Linked DNA regions of Thiosocius teredinicola. The protein of the gene in region 2 interacts with the protein of the main gene of each other region in a pairwise test. Links are inferred from orthologs where the notes say so. Each region holds a gene or a part of one and is shown on either strand. Other genes may lie near its edges. The genes, in order: B1781_RS21940 and ndk.

Region 1 (13,930 bases), 2.8 Mb from region 2 along the record:
CAGGGCAGCACCGAAGGCGCCGACGCCTACAAGACGTCGATTGACGGAGTATTCGCCGCCGGCGATATGCGTCGTGGCCAATCACTGGTTGTCTGGGCGATTCGTGAAGGCCGGCAGTGCGCCCGCGCCGTCGATGAATACCTGATGGGCGTTACGTCGCTGCCGCGGTGAGTCGGTCGGTGCGTCATCGGCGCACCTGATATCATGCCGGGTGTGCGCACCGACATATCTGCGTCTGAAGGTGCGCTGACCCAACGCGGGTATCGATGGGGTACCCACAAGGAACACCATGACCGAACTTAAGAACGACCGTTTTCTGCGTGCGCTGCTGCGCCAACCCGTCGACATGACGCCCGTGTGGATGATGCGGCAGGCCGGTCGGTATCTGCCGGAATACCGCGCGACTCGCGAAAAGGCGGGTAATTTCATGGCCCTGTGCATGAACCCCGAACTCGCCTGCGAAGTCACGCTGCAGCCTCTGGACAGGTTCCCCTTGGATGCGGCGATCCTGTTTTCGGACATCCTTACCGTGCCTGACGCCATGGGCCTGGGTCTGTATTTCAGCGAAGGCGAAGGGCCGCGTTTCGAGCGCCCTGTGCGCGACAAGGCGGCGATCGCCGCACTCGGCGTTCCCGATCCGGAACAGGAGTTGCGTTACGTGATGGACGCGGTGCGCACCATCCGGCACGAGCTCGACGGCCGCGTCCCGCTGATCGGGTTCTCCGGTAGTCCCTGGACGCTCGCGACCTACATGGTCGAAGGCGGCAGCACCAAAACCTTCTCACGCTCGAAGGGCATGATGTTCGATGATCCGGCATCGATGCATCTGCTGCTCGAGAAACTCGCCGATGCCGTCACCGCCTATCTCAATGCTCAGGTAGCGGCCGGCGCCCAGGCGCTGATGATCTTCGACACCTGGGGCGGCACGCTGACCCCAAAGGACTATCGCGCATTCTCCCTGGCCTACATGCAGCGGATCGTTGACGGCCTGACCCGTGAGGCAGATGGTCGGCGTGTACCCGTGATATTGTTCACCAAAGGTGGCGGACAGTGGCTGGAATGGATGGCAGACACCGGGTGCGACGCGCTGGGTCTGGACTGGACGACAGATATCGGCGAGGCGCGCGCACGTGTTGGCGGCCGCGTCGCGCTTCAGGGCAATCTTGATCCCTGCACCCTGTATGCTTCACCCGAGGCTATCGAACGCGCTGTCGCAGAGATCCTTGCGAGCTACGGTGAAGGAACCGGCCATGTGTTCAATCTTGGTCACGGAATTCATCCGGCAATCCCCCCAGAGCATGCAGCAGCGATGATCCAGGCGGTGCATGAGAAAAGTCGGCAGTATCACTCGACCTAGGCGCGGTTGCTTTAGTGCCCTGCACAGGGCGGGTCAATGATGATCAACAGCGATGAGTCGGAAACGCACTAAGCCGCCAGCGACAGCAAAAGCAAGAAGAGCCTCGACAGACGATGTGGCCCAACGGCAGGCCTCAGTTATCGCGAGCAACGTGGCTCAATTGTTGAGCAAAGGCAATTTGCAAGCTGCCGCAATTTCGGTTGGCCAAGGTCTTTCCGTTGCGCCGAATCACCCGGATCTTCTGCATCTTGCCGGTCAGGTCTCTCTACAAACCGGCAACAAGGACGAGAGCAAGCGCCTCATCCGTCGGGCAATAAAAGTCGCGCCCAAGATCGGGCTTTATCATTACAGTTTGGCTGCAGCCTTGTTTGCCGAGAACGACCTGGATGGGGCCCTGCAGAGTCTACGCGCAGCGATTCGGCTCGAACCGCGCAATGCCGATGCGTATACCAACCTCGGAATTGTTTTCGTCAGGAAAAAACAGCACGATGAAGCTGAAGCTGCCTTTTCACAAGCCGCTCGATTGAAGCCGGATGACCCGCAAGTCCACCTGAATCTGGCGATTTGCAATATGGAACTGAAAGAGCCGCAGAAGGCCGCGGCGGCCGTGCGGAAGGTTGAAGAGCTGGTTCAGGCGCCCGAGCCCCGACTGCTCTTCCAGATCGGCAACGTGTATCGCGGGCTGGGGCAGTCGTCACTTGCTGAGAGCTACTATCATCGAGCACTCGAAAGACAATCCGAAGCGCCGGACATGTGGTTTGAGTTCGGCGATTTGTTATTGCAGACAGGCGAATATGATCGTGCCGCTGAGGCATTGCGTAAGGCTGATGCTCAGGGCTACGACAATATCGCCGTTGACATAGCCGTGGCGCGTGTTCATGCGGCGCTCGGCGAGATTGACCAAGCGAGGGCATTGCTCGACAGTGCAACTGCGAAGGCGGGTGACAAGGCGGTGTATTTGTACGACGTCGCGCGTCAATTCACGTTCATCGGCGATTTTACAGCGCAAGAACGTTGCTTGCATCGGGTGCTCGAACTCGAACCAGATCATGCCGGTGCATTCGCAGCGCTCTTGATCGCTCCCGGCCGCAAACTCACCGATGGCGATGTGGCGAAATTGCGCAAACTGGCTGACGACAAGTCCGTCGATTCCGAGACGCGTCGCCGGATCGGGTTCTCCCTGGGTAATCACTACCGGTACACCAAGCAGTATGACGAGTCATTCCGGTATTACCGACTGGGAAACCGGCTACGCGGAAACAGGTTCGATCGCGAGGCGTACGCTCAATGGGTTGCGAGCGTCGAAAGTACCTTCACATCGGACTTTTTTGAGCAGCGTGCAACATGTGGATCGGACTCGCGTCTGCCGGTGTTGATTGTCGGTATGCCGCGGTCCGGTACGACGCTTACCGAGCAGATCATCAGTTCGCACCCAAATGTATTCGGTGCGGGCGAATATGGTTACGTCTCCAAGCTGTGCAGCTCGGCGGGCCTGGAGTTTCCAGACCCGCGAGCCGGTCTCGATCGGTGTTCAGCGGTGACCTGCGACGAAACCGCGAGGCATGCAGAGATCTACCTGGAGAAGATGCAGGCGCTGACACAGCGTGGCGAGACGAAAGTCACGAACAAGCTTCCGCACAATTTCGAACAGCTCGGGGTGTTTGGCATGCTATTCCCCAAGGCCCCGATCATTCACGTCAAACGCGATCCGCGTGACAATCTTCTGTCGATATATTTTCAGGATTTCAGCGAGTTTCACGACTACGCAACCGATCTGAAAAGCCTGGGTCACTTCTTTCGTTTGTATGAACGCCTGATGGCGCACTGGTTGAAGGTGGTGCCGAATCCGGTGTACACCCTTCAATACGAAGACCTTGTCGCCGATCTGCCGACCAAGGCGCGCGAACTGGCCGATTTTGTCGGCATCGGTTGGGACGAACGGATGCTCAGTTATTACGACCAGGAGCGCAAGGTCGACACAGCGAGTAAATGGCAGGTGCGACAGCCGATCTACCAGAGTTCGGTTAGCCGCTGGACGCCGTATGCGAAACACCTCAAGCCGCTTTTTGATGCTCTGGACCAGACATAGGTACAGCAACTGTTTCGTGCTGGAGGGCTGAGGTCAAGCGGTCGAGACCTCCTCCACAAGTAGGGATTCCTTCAATGCTGCTCCCGGATGCCGGGTTTGCTAGAGCCGGTACACCGACTTCGTCATGATCTTGGCCGTTACTTTCATCAATGCCTTGATTGGCTGCGGCAGGCTTACTCCCCCGTGTGCCCGCGCCTTTTCGCCATGCACGATCTCGTCGGCTTTCATCTGTTCGAGAATCACCCGCGTTCTGGCGTCGTGCTGAGGTACCTGGTTGAGGTGTTCATCCAGATGCCCTTCTACCTGTTTCTCTGTTTCGGCGACGAATCCCAAGCTCCATTTGTCACCGGCTAGCCCGGCCGCAGCGCCGATCGCGAATGAGCCTGCATACCAGATCGGGTTGAGCACGCTAAGGCGTCCACCCAATTGCTCTACCCGTTGCTCACACCAATCCAGATGGTCGTTTTCTTCTGCCGCTGAACGTTCCATGCTCCTGCGCACCTCGGGGTCGCGCGCTGTTAGTGCCTGGCCCTGATAGAGGGCTTGCGCACAGACTTCTCCTGTATGGTTGATTCGCATCAAGCGTGCAATGTGATCGCGCTCCTGCTCGGTCAGTTCCGTATCTGGAATGTCGCCTGCAGGGTTTGTTCGTTCCGTAACTTGCGGACGGCCGAACAGGGTACGCATGGCTTGATCGATGTTCATCATCAACGTGTCGGCGGGTGAATAATTTCGCGGTTGCATGACGGATCCGAAATAGTGACCAGCTGGTAACCGTATTTAACCGCAATTCACGAAGGAAAGCCCCTTACGCCTTCCTTCGTTTCACATCGAGCGATCGGCCAGCTGGCGTGCCAGTAATTCGACGGGATGAAGGACTTCCCGTCGCACACCGCGTTCGAGCAGGCCTGCAGAGATATGCATCGCGCAACCAATATTGGTCGTGGTGATCGGCGCGGTGGGGTGCGCTAGCGCCTGATCCAGCAACGGCCTGCGTAGGATGTCGGCGGTCGCCGGGTGACGCAGCATGTAGTCTCCGGCGCTGCCGCAACAGTGGCCTGCAACACCTAGCGGCTCAACGGAAACACCGGGAATCTTCGAAAGTAGTGCCTGCGACCAGTTTCCACCTTTGTAAACGTTCGCCATGGTGCAAGGGGTATGCGCCAGAACGGCAACATCCAGAGGACGGAAATCGTCAGCCGTCAGTTCGGACTCGGTGAGCAAAAATTCACAGATGTCCCGATGCGGAAGTTGGATTGGGCTTGCGTGGCCCTCGATATGCACACCGCATCCGCTGGCAATGGAGATCACCGCATCGAGTCCGCGGGGGAACGCGCGCTGAAATGCCTCGGCCTGGCGTTTCGCGGTGGTGACATCGCCGGCATGTTGCGCCAAGGCGCCACAACAACCCTGGTCTGCCGGGATTTCCACATCGAAGCCACAATACCGAAGTAGCAGGACTGCAGCGTTCAATGCAGTTCCTTGCTTTGCCGACGTCGCGCAGCCGAGAAACAGCCCTACCCGGCCCTTAATCGGCCGCGAGGTTGCGTCAAGGTGCCCGGGGCGTGGGGGGCGCCCTCCCCCGGCTAGACTGTTCCCGAGCAGATGGAGCCGATGCAATGGCCCTAGTGGTTTGGATAGCGTTAACGGGAGCAGCTGGGCGGCCTGACCAGCCCAGCGCATCAACCGCGGTTCTTGCAGTAACTTCAGCCAACGACGCGGCTTGCCTGGAGCCAACTCAGCCCGAGCGTACTCAACGAGACTGCCGTACTCGACGCCTGACGGGCAAACGGCTTCGCAACGCCGACACGTGAGGCAGTTATCGAGATGGCGGCGAACGGCGGCATCCGGTTTCAGGCGACCATCCGCCAGGCCTTCAATCAACGCCAGCCGGCCACGCGGAGATTCATTCTCGTCACTGCTAAGACGGTAAGTCGGACATTCCGGCAGGCACATCCCACATTTTACGCAGCGATCGAGTTTCGCCTTGGCGGCTGTTTGGTCATCCGTTGGATACATGGCCTATATAATGAGGCTTTACGCCATGCCGTGGACGGGTCGTTGTATGAGTTATTTTTCGCACCATGTGTTCTTTTGTACCAACCAGCGGGATGACGGTCGACAGTGTTGCAACCAATGCGGTGCCACTGATGCGCGCGCTTACGTCAAACAGCGTTGCAAGGAACTGGGTATTGCTGGTCAGGGCAAGGTGCGCATCAATAACGCCGGCTGCCTGGATCGCTGCGAATCGGGGCCGGTGATCGTCATCTATCCCGAAGAAACGTGGTACACCTATGTCGACAACTCGGATCTCGACGAGATCATCGAAAAGCACCTGATCGGCGGCCAAGTGGTCGACCGCCTCAGAATTGACCAGGATTGAAAGTCGTGAACGGTCGCACACTGAAGGTCTGAACAGGGGTTGACAAACAGCACGGAATATCAGAATATCTGCACATACTGATTCGAAAGGATCAGTTCTCCTCCATCCTCCTTTGGTGGTTACTTTGGAAAGCGCGACACCCCCTGTCGCGCTTTTTTTTTCATATCGACAGAATTTGTGAGCAATCCTATCTGCTTGTAAATGTTAGTGTTATTGCTTTTCTAACGGGTGGCGGCGATGGCTGGCGGCGCAGATCGTGATCTGGCATTCGTTCGGCGAGCTCGAGTACAGCGCTAACTGCCCCAAAATGCTTGCGAATTATTTTGTTCCCCGGTAAGATTCGCGCCCTTTCGTGACACACTTGCACTCCTTGTTTGGAGCAGAATGAAATGAACACCACGGTCAGCGCTAAGCCCGCAGAAGTCCGCCGGGAATGGTTATTGGTTGATGCAGACGGCAAAACGCTTGGGCGCCTGGCGTCAGAAATTGCACGTCGCCTGAAAGGTAAGCACAAGCCGATTTTCACGCCGCACATCGATACCGGCGATTACATCGTGGTGATCAACGCTGAAAAAGTGGCCGTTACGGGTAATAAGCTGAAAGACAAGATGTACCATCATCACACCGGCTATATCGGTAACTTGAAGTCGATCAGTCTTGAAAAGCAGCTGCAGAAAGCACCGGAGCGCGTCATCGAAACGGCCGTTCGCGGCATGTTGCCTCGCAACCCGCTGGGTCGCGCGATGATGAAGAAGCTTCGGATCTTTGCCGGACCCGAGCATACTCATCAGGCGCAGCAGCCCAAGCCGTTGGAAATCTGAGATCGGAATAGAACATGGCACAGCAGATGAATTACGGAACCGGCCGCCGCAAGACTTCAACGGCCCGCGTCTTTTTGAGTCACGGTAACGGTGCAATCACCGTCAATGGCCGCCCGCTCGACAAGTTCTTCGGCCGTGAAACGGCTCGCATGGTTGTTCGCCAGCCTCTGGTCGTGACTGAAATGGCCGACAAGCTCGACATCAACGTCACCGTTATCGGTGGTGGTACGACTGGACAGGCTGGTGCAATTCGCCATGGCATCGCACGGGCGCTGGTCGAACACGACGAGAATATGCGCGTGCCGCTTCGTCGCGCAGGGTTCCTGACCCGCGACGCGCGTATGGTCGAGCGTAAGAAGGTCGGCCTACACAAAGCGCGCAAGCGTCCGCAGTACTCGAAGCGTTAATCGCTGCCGATTGGTGCTGCCGGCTTGCCCAGCAGCACCTTTCTGGCTGCTCGTGTTTTAGTTCCTGGGCGAAATCAAGAGATATCGCCTTCTCCCGCGACCGAAATATCGTGTCGAAGGGGCGATCCCGCGTCTTCCAGGCATTTCGTGCCTTTTCTTTTTTGGGGCGTAGCTCAATTGGCAGAGCGACGGACTCTGACTCCGTAGGTTGTAGGTTCGATCCCTACCGCCCCAGCCATATCTCCCCCATCTGCTGCACAATTGTCACGCTGAAGCGATTGTGGTCACTCTTTTCGCGTCTTTCAGCGTCAGAGTACAAAAAAATCAAATCTGACAGAAATTCGACACCAGATTAGGTGTGCGCTCTAAGTTGCTTTTGTAAAAAGAAAAATATTGCGCATTCAGAGGCTTGCTTTAATCAGGGATGTTGGGTTTTTGCAACAAAACAACAAAGTGTGGATTTTTTGCAAAAAAGTGCTTGCGCTGTGGTATGGGAAACACTACTATTCTCCTCGCACAGCTTTTCTTTAAACCAAAACCTATTTACGGGAGTTCTCAATGAACAAAAAGCTTCTGTCTGCAGCCATCGTCGCTGCTTGCGCTGCTGCCCCGGCTGCTTTCGCTGACGCAGTCGTTTACGGTAAAGCCCACGTCTCGGTCGACGCTATCGACTACGAGGCCACCTCCAGCGTTCTTGCTCCGGCTGAAAAAGACAACTACGAAGTCAACAGCCGTTCTTCGCGCCTTGGTTTCAAGGGTTCGGAAGATCTGGGTAACGGCCTGAAGGCTATCTATCAGTTCGAATTCGGTATCGACGTTGACGACAACAGCGGTATCAACAACGGCCGTAACACCTTCGTTGGCCTCGCTGGCGACTGGGGTACCTTCCTGGTTGGTCGTCATGACACCCCGCAGAAACTGGCTTTCTACGCTGCTGGTAACGAGCGTCTGGGTGACTCGATCATCGACCTGAACCGTTCGAACGCTAGCTGGGACATCTCTGGCGGCGCTCCGATCGGTGTCTTCCACGAAGCACGCGTCGATGACGCAATTGCTTACGTAACCCCGAACTTCAGCGGTTTCACCGCTGCGGTTGCGATCGTTCCGGGTGAAGACGACGGCGTCGCTACCGGTACCGGTACCGGTGGTGCCGACGGTCTGGCTGACCACTGGTCCGCAGGCCTGATGTACTCAGGCAACGGTCTGAAAGCCAGCGTTGGCTACACCGACTACTCGGGTGACCAGGGTAAGGCAAATGCTGATGACACCACCGTATTCCAGGTTGGTGCAAGCTACACCTTCAACAACTTCAGCATCGGTGCGCAGTACGAAGACAGCGATTTGGCTGATGTCGTCGATTACACCGCTTGGGCTGTAACCGGCAAGTTCACCTTTGGTAACAACGCTCTGAGCTTGGTGTACACCGATTCTGAATTTGACGTCGGCGGCGGCAGTGCTGGTGATGAAGAGACCACTGGCTGGGGTCTGGCTGCTGAGCACAACTTCAGCAAGCGCACCAAAGTCTACGCTGCATACGCTACCAATGAAGTTGAGGTTAGCGGTGGCGACGACGGCGACCAGGACGTCTTCTCGCTCGGTATGATCCACAGCTTCTAATCGAACGATTAGATTCTCGTGATCAAAAACGGGGCCTTCGGGCCCCGTTTTTTATTGTGCGTAGCCAGCACAGCGTGCTGGCTGAACCGCGGCTGTTGCTAAGCCCGAGGTCAAGGTTTGACTACTTTGGGACCTTCGGGCGTTCCGAGAATCAGCACGTCCGCCGGGCGGTGAGCAAATATCCCGACGGTTACGACGCCGGCCAGCTGATTGATCTGGGTTTCCAGTTTCACCGGCTCCATGATCTCGAGATCATGTACGTCGAGTATGAGGTTGCCGTTGTCGGTGACGAAGTTCTCACGCCACACCGGGCTGCCGCCGAGTTTGACCAGTTCGCGTGCGACGTAGCTGCGTGCCATCGGGATAACTTCGACCGGCAATGGGAACTTGCCCAGTACGTCGACAAGCTTTGACTCGTCCGCGATGCAGACAAACTTCTTGCTGGCCGCCGCGACGATCTTTTCTCGCGTAAGCGCGCCGCCACCCCCCTTGATCAGGTGTAGCTGGCGATTCGATTCATCTGCGCCGTCGACGTAAACCTCCAAGCCGCCGGTAGCGTTCAGGTCGAGTACGGGTATGCCGAGCTTCTTCATGCGCTCTGTGGATGCCTCAGAGCTGGAAACGGCACCATCGAACCGGCCCTTCACGTCTGCGAAGGCGTCTATAAAATGGTTGACGGTCGAGCCGGTGCCGACACCGATGATGCCGCCTTCCGGCAGGTACTCGATCGCAGCTTGCGCCGCCTGTCGTTTCATTTCGTCTGCGTTCATATCTGCCCTCTGCTTGGTCGGGTCTTCGCCCGTGAGTTTTCTGATGGCGCAGAAGGTATCACCGATGCCTGCACGCAGGCCAGCCGGCCGACTCCGGCGCATCAATCCGGGTGCGCGTACGCATCGTGCGGTCGGAACAACAGCGGCCTGCGCTGTTCTCCAAGTCGACGGTACATACTTCAGGCAGAGTTGCAGGCAATGCTGATACGATTGATGTTTTCGCCTGCCGGGTAAGCGCTCGATGTTGCAAGCCGGTTGTTGGCGCGCATGGCGAAGAGGCCGGTCCGGAGTATTGCGGGTTCCGGCGTAACGCGGAAATTTGTCGATTCAATTTGAGAGAGCTGGTATGTCACGCAACTACGTTGAAAAGATCCTGCGGGCTCGCGTCTATGATGTCGCGGTCGAGTCGCCGCTGGAAACAGCTGCGCGGCTGTCATCGCGAACAAGCAACAGGGTGTTGCTCAAGCGCGAAGACGAGCAGCAGGTTTTCTCTTTCAAGTTGCGCGGCGCCTACAACAAGATCTATCAGCTGACGCATGAGCAACGTGCTGCAGGCGTCGTGGCTGCTTCAGCCGGCAATCATGCACAAGGTGTCGCTCTTGCCGGAAAGCGGCTCGGTGTTGCAACTACCATCGTTATGCCGGTGACTACGCCGGGCATCAAGGTCGAAACCGTACGTCGCCTTGGTGGCAAGGCCGTGCTGCAGGGCGATTCTTATGACGATGCCTTCGCGCACGCGATGAAGCTGGTCGAAGCCAAAGGTTTGACCTTCATTCATCCCTTCGACGATCCGGATGTGATTGCAGGCCAAGGCACGATCGGTATGGAGATCTTGCGACAACACGCAGACCCCATCGATGCGGTGTTTGTGCCCGTCGGAGGCGGTGGCCTGATCGCCGGTGTTGCTGCTTACATCAAGCACGTACGGCCGGAGATAAAAGTCATCGGCGTCGAGCCGGAGGATTCCCCGACGCTGGAGCGAGCCATGGCTGCCGGTCGCCGTGTCGTGTTGCCCCGAGTAGGGCTGTTCGCTGATGGTGTCGCAGTGCGCCAGATCGGCAAGGAAACATTTCGCGTCGCGCGCAAGGTTGTCGATGAGGTGATTTTGGTTACCACCGATGAGATCTGTGCGGCGATCAAGGATATCTTCGACGATACGCGGAGTGTTGCCGAGCCTGCCGGAGCGCTTGCGGTGGCGGGTATCAAGAAGTACATCGCTCGCGAGAAAGCCAAAGAGCAGACATTGGTGGGCATACTCAGTGGTGCCAACGTCAACTTCGACCGTTTGCGGCATATCGCAGAGCGTGCAGAAGTCGGTGAACAGCGTGAAGCGTTGTTCGCGGTGCGGATACCCGAAAAACCCGGCAGCTTTCTCGCGTTCTGCAGAGCCTTGGGTAAACGCAGCATCACGGAGTTCAATTACCGTTTTTCAGATGATCAGGATGCCCAGGTCTTTTGCGGCGTAGAGTTGCGCAACGGCAACGCTGAACGGATAGAGCTCAAGGATCAGTTGGCTGAGAAGGGGTTCGAGGTTGCTGACCTGACCGACAACGAAACAGCCAAACTGCATATCCGATACATGGTCGGTGGCCATGCGCCGCAAGCGACAAACGAAAAGCTCTTCCGCTTCGAGTTTCCTGAGCGGCCGGGTGCGCTGCTGGATTTTCTCAAGGGGCTATCACGGGGGTGGAATATCAGCTTGTTCCACTACCGCAACCACGGTGCCGCCTATGGGCGTGTTCTGGTCGGTTTGCAGCTTGACGCAGGGTCGGTGAAGAGTTTCAGGGCGTATATGGAAGAGAGTGGATACGCGTACAGCGATGAGTCCGAGAACATCGCCTATCGACTGTTCGCCAAGGGCGGCTGAAGAACAAAAAACCCTGTCCGCACAATAGCTTAGTGCGGAAGCGGTAGAGAAAAGCCCGACCTGCAGGTCGGGCTTTTCTTTGCAGTTAAACGATCAACGCTTCTTGCGAGGCGTGACCTTACGTGGCCTGGCTTTCGCTTTTTTCTTAGCGGTAGCCTTTTTCTTTTTAGGTGCTGCTTTTTTCTTTTTAGCAGCGGCCTTCTTCTTTGAAGTTGCCTTCTTCTTTGAAGCGGCTTTCTTCTTCGAAGTTGCCTTCTTCTTTGAAGCGGCCTTCTTCTTTGAAGTTGCCTTCTTCTTTGAAGTGGCTTTCTTCTTCGAAGTCGCCTTTCTTCTCGAAGTGGCTTTCTTCTTAGAGGTTGCCTTCTTCTTGGCGGCTACTTTTTTCTTCTTAGCAGCTGCCTTCTTCTTTGGTGCTGCTTTCTTCTTCGCAGCGACCTTCTTCCTGGAAACGGAAGCTTTCTTAGCTACCGCTTTCTTCTTTGCCGATGACTTCTTCTTGACTGCCATAAACCCCCTCCGGTTGAACAGGTGCCATAGACCATGGCTTGAGTATAAACAAGGAAAACGAAAATACTAGTTTGTCAACGGCGTTATCGACGTTTGCTTTCAAGGCTTTAGCGAAAATTTGTGATTTGTTTTTGCAACTGAAGTTGCGTTCACACGATGTATACGGGGCGAAACGCGATTTCGCATTCAACGTGAACGCTACGCAGCTTGTATTTCGTTGCCAAGAAATCAACGCAAAAAAAATTTCGAAATCGTGCTTCGTAACTGCGCAAAAGGCTTAAAAGCGCAGCTTTCAACGCCTGCTGATGGCTGCGAACTGCCTATGCGTAAACGCGTTGTTCAGTGAAAACTGCGTCGAGTTTAACGTCCCAGGGTTGCTGTTCGATCTGAGCGACTCGTTGGAGATCGAATGCAACGCCAGCGAGGTGCGGACGTTGCAGATGTGAACGACGTCGGCGAAAAGCGAATGTGCGATCGTAGAATCCGCCACCCATGCCGAGTCGGTGGCACTGCGTATCGAAACCGAGCAGAGGCACGATAACGAGGTCGAGATCACGCGCGGGTAGAACGACAGTTGTGCGTGGGTCAGGTTCAGGTATGCCGAATCGATTCGGCATCATCGCTGTGTCGGGTGTCCATCGCGCAAACCACAGCCGACCTTGCTGGAAAGGGTGCAGCACAGGCAGAAAGCAGTGTTTGCCCAGCGCGGCTGCGATCTGCGCCAGGGGCATCGGGTCGATTTCCCCGTTTGAACCGACATAGAAGGCGATGCGGCGAGCTTTGAGAAACGGGCGATAGCGCGCGATACGTTCGATGACGCGCGCCTGTGCGCTTGCACGTGCAGCGTCTGTGAGCTCACGCCGAGCGCGTTTCAAGGTTTGACGTAGGGGTTTCGGATTGCTCATCGCGCAGAGAAAGCGGCATTCCCCACCTGTGCCGGTACTTGCCGTTATCCTTGAACCGTGAGGTTCAAGTGGGACCGAAGCGGCGCCTCAGGCTTTCCGCTACAAGGCGGACATGCACACTGGCGTCCGAGGCTCGGTCCCGGGGTGCGTAAGCATAGGCTCAAGGGAACATCGGGCCAGCTGTCGAGCACCGCAGGGAATGCCTGATTACAGGCTAAACGCAAACGCTCTAGAGTTCCAGCTGTGTGCTGTCGTTGAGTGCGATTTCGATGCGCTCGCGCAACGAACGTATGCGCTTGTTGGCAGAACTGGCAGCAGAATCCTGCTCGGATTTTTCCTTCAGGAGTTCGTGGGCGAGGTTCAACGCGACCATGACCGCGATTCGATCGGTTCCGATAACCTTTCCTGAACCTCGTACCTCGCGCATGCGTGCATCGAGAAACCGTGCCGCGCCGATCAATTCGTCTTCGTCGCCCGGTTCACACGCGATGCGATAGTCTTTGCCGAGGATGCTGACCGCAATGGGTTCGGCGGGTTTGCTCACGCTTCATCCTCCAGCTTTTTCAGCCGGCTGATCATGTCTTCGACACGTGTCTTGGCCTGGTCGTTCTTGTTGGCCAGCTTATCGCGCTCCACGAGCAACTCCTGCTCACGAGCACGAAGCGTTTTATTCTCATCCTTGAGATGGGTACAGGCGCGAATCAGTTCTTCCACGCGCACTTCGAGTGCGCGCAGGTCCTGTTCCTGGATGCCTTGTTTATCGTTATTGCTCATAGCTTTGTGGACTATAGTTTCGCAGGCTCAGCCGGGTCAATGGCGGCGCATGATACGATGGTTGGCGGCTCGATAAACTGTGACTTGATCCGATGGTAGTTCCCTCCGAAGAAACCGCACCCGAATACACCGCGGTAGCCGCCGCCATGCAGCGTTGCGGCATGCCGCAAGCCCCCGCCGAAACCCAAGGGCTGGCGCTGGGCCTGTATATCGGCGGCGTCGCCAACCCGTTGCAGCTCTGGCAAAAAGAGTTGTATGCCGATCTCGATCCCAACGACGTGCTTGCAGCCGAATGTCGCACCCTGCTGGACCGCGTTTTCGCCGCCGTGTTCGTCGGTGACTCGGGGCATTCCATGCACCTGTCACTGTTCCTGCCTGAAGGCATTGAGGTCAGCGTTTCGCGCCTGCAGGCCGTGCGTGGCTGGTGTCAGGG
Region 2 (5,841 bases):
ACAACGGTACCGTTCTCCAGTTCGCTGTCGCCCAGAACCAGGGCAAAGCGCGCACCACTGCGATCGGCACGTTTGAATTGCGCCTTCATGCCGCCGCCCCCGCAGTTGGCGACGATTTCGAGTTGCGGCAAGGCATCACGCAGTTGCTCAGCCATCACCAGGCCAGAGCGCGTTGCCTCTTCTCCCAGCAGCACCAGGTAGATGTCCGCGTTCACGGTCGCCGCGTCCGGCTGCAGCATCTCGAGTATCGCGATGAGGCGCTCGATGCCCATCGCAAATCCAACTGCCGGCACCGGCTTGCCGCCGAGCTGTTCGACCAGTCCATCGTAGCGGCCACCGGCACACACCGTGCCCTGCGCACCCAGCTGATCGGTAACCCACTCGAACACGGTGCGCGAATAATAATCGAGACCGCGCACCAAGCGGGGATTAATCGTGTACGACACGCCGGCACTGTCGAGGGTTTCGCGAATGAACGCGAAATGCGACTGCGATTCCTCGCCGAGATGACTCATCAGGGTCGGCGCCTTGTCGAGCATATCGCGCATGTCAGGATTTTTGCTGTCCAGAATACGCAGCGGGTTGGTGGTCAGGCGCCGCTGGCTGTCTTCGTCGAGCAGCGCGGCGTTGTCCGAAAAATACGCAACAAGCTCTTCGCGATAGGCCTGGCGCTCGTCCGGCGTGCCGAGCGTATTGAGCTGCAGTTCGAGCTCGGGAATGCCCAGGGCGGCCCAGATACGCGCCGTGATCAGGATGACTTCGGCGTCGATATCCGGTCCGGCCATGCCGTACGTTTCGACGCCGATCTGGTGAAACTGGCGATAGCGCCCTTTCTGCGGTTTTTCGTAGCGGAACATCGGCCCCTGGTACCACAGGCGCTGCGTCTGGTTGTGCAGCAGGCCGTTTTCCATCGCCGCACGCACGCAGCCGGCGGTGCCCTCAGGCCGCATGGTGACGCTCAGGCCATTGCGATCATCGAAGGTGTACATCTCTTTCTCGACGATGTCGGTCACTTCACCGATCGAGCGTTTGAACAGCTCGGTCACCTCGAGGATCGGCATGCGGATCTCGCGGTAGCCGTAGGCCTTGAGCACAGTCGCCACGCGCTGCTCGAGGAACTGCCACAGGGGCGACTGTTGCGGCAGCACGTCGTGCATGCCACGGATTGCCTGAATGCTTTTAGCCATGAAAACGTCTTGTAGAAAAAACCGAAGCCCCGCATAGGCGGGGCATTGAGATCGTTACCGTGAAAGGCGAACGCCGGTCAGGGTTCCAGCGTGAACCTCGCCACATTGCCCTTGGCGTAGGGTGCCAGATCGACCGGCACGCCATTCACGCTGATCGTTACCGCGCGCGCGTTACCGATCACTATTTTATAGGGTGGCTCTCCGCCAAGCACCTTGCGCGTGCCTTTCGGCATCTCGCCGAACAATTTGAACTGCCGATCGCTGTCACGCACATCGACCCAGCACGGCGCATTGAAGGTCATGACCACCTCCGGCGCGGCCGGAGCTACTGGTGCCTGGCTGTCGGCCAACGCGGTGCCCGTCGCCGATTCCGCTGCATCCGTCGCGCTGCTCGGCGGTGCTGCGGGCAGGCTCAATTCGCCGGCGGCTTCATTCGCACTATCGACCGGCTCGGCTGCCGAACTGTCCAGCGGCACCTCGGGCGACGGCGCCGGCAGACGCAGGCTGCCATCGGCCATCGACGGGTCGTCCTGCTGCATCAGGCCGCCTTCCACCGTCCCATCATTCAGCGGCAGTATGCCGTCGGCCGCCGCTTCTTCGGTCGCGGTATCGCCGGTCGATGCCGAGCCGGGCACGATGTCGTCGAGATAGCCGCGCCACCACACCAGGAAAAGTGCGATCAGGGTGATCAGCAACAACCAGGTGACGGCCCCGGCCAGACCGCGACTCGGTCCGCCATCTGCCGGCAGGCGCGGCGAGGCATGCTTGACCATAGCCTGTTTGGCGCTGTCATCCGGCCACTTCTCGTCGAACTGTCGCATGACCGATTCAACCGGCACATCGACGAACCGCGCGTAGTTGCGCAGGTAGCCGCGGACGAAAACGCGCGCACCGACCTCGTCGAATTTGTCGGCCTCGAGGGCTTCGACAACACTGCTCGTGAGGTGCAACTCGCTGGCGATCTTCGCCAGGTCGATTCCTTTCGATAATCGTGCGGCACGCAAGCGCTCACCAGGTCCCGGTGAGTAGAATTCTGTAACGTTGTTATTGGTTTGCTCGGGGATTACAGCGCTCATAGTTCACTCAATCGATTGCAGGAATTTGGCTTCTTCTGAATCCGGATATCTGGCTTTCAGTTTCAGGCTGTAACTTGCCATCTGATCCTTGTCGCCCAACTGATTTTCGGTGCGTACACCTAGCCATAGACTTTCAGGGGTATGCTTAGCCACTTCGCCGTAGCGTTGCAGATAGGCACGCGCTGAAAGGTAGTTCCCTCCCTGAAAACTGAGTTTCGCCATGCCCAGCAGGCTTGGCCCGAAGCGCGGGTTCGTGCGTAAGGCCCCACGATAATCGCTCTCCGCTTTGCCGGTCGCACCGGCAAGTTCGTTACAGTGGCCGGCGTTATGCCATGCGAGCCACGGGGTGCTGTACAGAGGATTGGCCAGCGCCCGGCGGAAGTATTTGTCCGCCTCTTCGTAGTTCTTCTGTTTGCACAGATAAGACCCGTAGGCATTCAACGCCACCGGGTTGCGCGGGCCGACGGATACGGCCTTGCGGAACGACTCGCCGGCGGCTTTCATCTGACCAAGTCGCTGGTACACCAGCGCCAGGACGTAGTGGGCATTGCTCGACCTGGGATCGACGATGACCGCCTTCTTGGCATTCGTCAGGGCTTCACTGAGATTGCCTTCTTGCAGGTAAACGGCAGACAGATCGATATACACATCCGCCGGGCTCGGTCCGACCAACGGCGAACCAAGGTCGCCGGTGGCGCCGGCATCGTCGTCGCGTACCGTGGCCTTATTACAGGCTGACAGCGAGACGCTGATGACTACGAGCAGCAGCAGTCGAACCCAACCCTGCGTCATTGAACATGCTCCTGAACTACCGGAATCCGTTTGAACTGGCGCCGACTGCGGTCGCGCACCTTGCCTACGAGCTGACCACATGCCGCATCGATGTCCTCGCCGCGCGTTTTGCGCGTAGTCGCGATAATGCCGGCACGCTTCAGGCGCTGACGAAACGCTTCAACCCGCTCTTCGGGCGAGGTTCGATAATCACTGCCCGGGAAAGGATTGAACGGGATCAGATTGACCTTTGACGGGACACCCTGAAGCAACCGGATCAGGGCCTTGGCATGGGAAATCGAATCGTTCACACCATCAAGCATGACATATTCCCAGGTGATCTTGCGGCGTTTGTCGCTGCTTATAAAATTTTTACACGCCGGGATGAGCTGCTCTAGCGGGTATTTCCTGTTGATCGGCACCAACTGGTCGCGCAGCTCATTGTCTGGCGCATGCAGCGACACCGCCAGGCTGACATCGCTGAGGTCGCGCAGCCGGTTGAGCGCCGGCACGATGCCCGAGGTACTCAGAGTCACCCTCGCCTTCGAGATCATGTAGGCGAGATCCTCCTGCATCAGATCCATCGCGGGGACGACATTGTCGATGTTGGCCAGCGGCTCACCCATCCCCATCATCACCACGTTGGTCGGAATCCTGCCGAGTTCACGCGTCGCCAACCACACCTGGCCGATGATCTCGTCGGTCGTCAGGTTGCGGTTGAAGCCCTGCTGGGCGGTCGAACAGAAGGAACAATCGAGCGCGCACCCCACCTGCGACGACACGCAGATGGTGTCGCGGTTGTCTTCCGGGATATGCACGGTCTCGATGTGCTGGCCGTCGGCCAGTTCCAGCACCCACTTGGTGGTGCCGTCACGCGCCGGCTGCACCAGCGCAATCTTCGGCACGACGATCTCCGCTTGCTGCTTGAGCTGATCGCGCAGCTTCTGCGGTACATCGGTCATCGCATCGAAATCGATCACGCCGTGCTTGTGGATCCACTTGAGCACATTGCGACCGTGAAAAGCCTTGGCGCCCAGGCCGACGAAATAGGCCTCGATGGCCGACTTCGTCAGTCCGACAAGATTGGTCTTGGGCGCCTCGGTCATCAAGTGTGGCTCAGCGGGTGCGCTCACACACGCCTTCGGGGAAGAAGAAAGCGATCTCGGTGGCGGCGGTGTCGGGACCGTCGGATCCGTGAACCGCGTTTTCGTCGACCGTCTTGGCGTGATCGGCGCGGATCGTGCCCGCGGCGGCTTCCTGCGGGTTGGTTGCACCCATCAGCTCACGGTTCTTGGCAATCGCGCCCTCGCCCTCGAGGACCTGCACCATAACCGGACCGGAAGTCATGAAATCGACCAGGTCGTTGTAGAACGGACGCTCTTTGTGGACAGCGTAGAACTCGCCTGCCTGCTCGCGCGACAGGTGCATCATCTTCGCTGCAATAATGCGCAGACCGCCTTTTTCAAACCGGTTGTAGATATCGCCAATGACATTTTTTGCCACAGCATCCGGTTTGATGATGGAAATGGTACGTTCAACGGCCATCGAAAACTCCAATAAGATCAGATACAAAAAGACGAAATCGAGCAGCCGGCGGCTGCCTGATGAATAGAACCCGAGTGTTGTTTTTCGTTATTTTTCCCGCCAGAGTCGTGTGGTTTTAACGCAACGACTCGAAACTGGTTTAAGAATAACAGAATTTCTCTTTTAAATCGGGGGCTTAGTTTGGTAATTGAAACACAGGCAAGCGGGGTCGGCAATTAGGATAATTGCCGACGCACGTCGAGCACGTCGGGAATCTGGGACAGGCGTTCCATGACCCGGCTGAGTTGAGTCATGTCGCTGACCTCGGCGGTGAAACGCATATTCGCCCGCTCGTTGCGCCGATCGGACTGGGTGTTGACGCCCAGCACATCGATCTCGGCATTGGCGAACACCGACGAAATGTCCCGCAACAGACCTTTGCGGTCGGCCGCGAACACGTGGATGTCGACCAGGAAACGCGAGTCGCGCTGTGTATCCGCCCACGAGACGTCCACCAGGCGCGCCCGGTGTTCGGGGTTCATCTTGCGCACTACGGCGCAGTCTGCGCGATGGACCGTCACGCCGCGCCCCTTGGTGATATATCCAACGATATCGTCGTAAGGCACCGGTTTGCAGCATTTGGCCATCTGCGTCATCAGGTCGCCGATGCCCTCGACGACGATCTGCCCCGCACCGCCTGCAGACTTCGAGGGCGCCCGTTGACGAACCTTCTCCGGAATCTCCTTATCGGCGATGTGCGCGGGATCGCGACGCGCCCGCTCGATCTGGGTATTCGCAAGCTGGATCGCCGAGAGTTCACCGCGTCCGATCGCGGCGAGCAGATCGTCGGGCGTCTTGAAGTTGAAACGTGCGGCGAGCTTGTCGAGATCGGGCTTGGGTACGCTCAAGCGCGCGACTTCGCGTTCGAGACTGTTGCGACCGATCGCCACATGCTCGTCGAAGTCCTGCTGCTTGAACCACTGGCGAACGCGGTTGCGGGCACGACTCGTCGTCAGATAACCCGAGTGCGGATTCACCCAGTCGCGACTCGGCCCGCCTTCCTTGACGGTCAGAATCTCGACCTTTTCACCGCTTTTTAACGGTTGGGCCAACGGCGCGATATGTCCATCGACCTTGGCGCCGCGGCAACGATGACCGACCGAGGTGTGGATCGCATAGGCAAAATCCAGCGCCGTGGCGCCATTGGGCAGCTCGATCACCTCGCCCTTGGGTGACAGCACGTAGATGCGACGCGCTTCGAACTCGGCATCTTCCTCACCCGG

The links.
Region 1: the proteins of ndk (region 2) and B1781_RS21940 interact in binary tests that used the Escherichia coli proteins (3 or more experiments, as listed by UniProt). The link is inferred for Thiosocius teredinicola from one-to-one orthologs.

The regions. Positions count from the first base shown.
Region 1 is NZ_CP019936.1:4,634,122-4,648,051, reverse strand. What follows is about bases 10,932-13,656. They hold B1781_RS21940 (5-formyltetrahydrofolate cyclo-ligase), read right to left. Parts: upstream 12,724-13,656; coding sequence 12,139-12,723; downstream 10,932-12,138. Other genes in these bases: B1781_RS21920 (UPF0149 family protein), read left to right, coding at 13,590-13,656; B1781_RS21925 (TIGR02449 family protein), read right to left, coding at 13,264-13,497; B1781_RS21930 (cell division protein ZapA), read right to left, coding at 12,953-13,267; B1781_RS21945 (hypothetical protein), read right to left, coding at 11,405-11,818; ilvA (threonine ammonia-lyase, biosynthetic), read left to right, coding at 10,932-11,311. Outside these bases: B1781_RS22005 (glutamate synthase subunit beta), read left to right, coding at 1-171; hemE (uroporphyrinogen decarboxylase), read left to right, coding at 290-1,357; B1781_RS21995 (tetratricopeptide repeat-containing sulfotransferase family protein), read left to right, coding at 1,509-3,446; coq7 (2-polyprenyl-3-methyl-6-methoxy-1,4-benzoquinone monooxygenase), read right to left, coding at 3,546-4,190; B1781_RS21985 ((Fe-S)-binding protein), read right to left, coding at 4,272-5,465; B1781_RS21980 ((2Fe-2S) ferredoxin domain-containing protein), read left to right, coding at 5,512-5,829; rplM (50S ribosomal protein L13), read left to right, coding at 6,219-6,650; rpsI (30S ribosomal protein S9), read left to right, coding at 6,665-7,057; B1781_RS21960 (porin), read left to right, coding at 7,616-8,674; ribose-5-phosphate isomerase RpiA, read right to left, coding at 8,785-9,444; more of ilvA, read left to right, coding at 9,791-10,931; more of B1781_RS21920, read left to right, coding at 13,657-13,930. UniProt on the Escherichia coli protein: Involved in the removal of 5-formyltetrahydrofolate.
Region 2 is NZ_CP019936.1:1,791,943-1,797,783, reverse strand. Bases 2,866-5,841 are described here. They hold ndk (nucleoside-diphosphate kinase), read right to left. Parts: upstream 4,580-5,841; coding sequence 4,151-4,579; downstream 2,866-4,150. Other genes in these bases: B1781_RS08710 (RelA/SpoT family protein), read right to left, coding at 4,795-5,841; rlmN (23S rRNA (adenine(2503)-C(2))-methyltransferase RlmN), read right to left, coding at 3,052-4,140; pilW (type IV pilus biogenesis/stability protein PilW), read right to left, coding at 2,866-3,055. In the rest of the region: hisS (histidine--tRNA ligase), read right to left, coding at 1-1,187; B1781_RS08730 (RodZ domain-containing protein), read right to left, coding at 1,265-2,263; more of pilW, read right to left, coding at 2,267-2,865. UniProt on the Escherichia coli protein: Major role in the synthesis of nucleoside triphosphates other than ATP. The ATP gamma phosphate is transferred to the NDP beta phosphate via a ping-pong mechanism, using a phosphorylated active-site intermediate.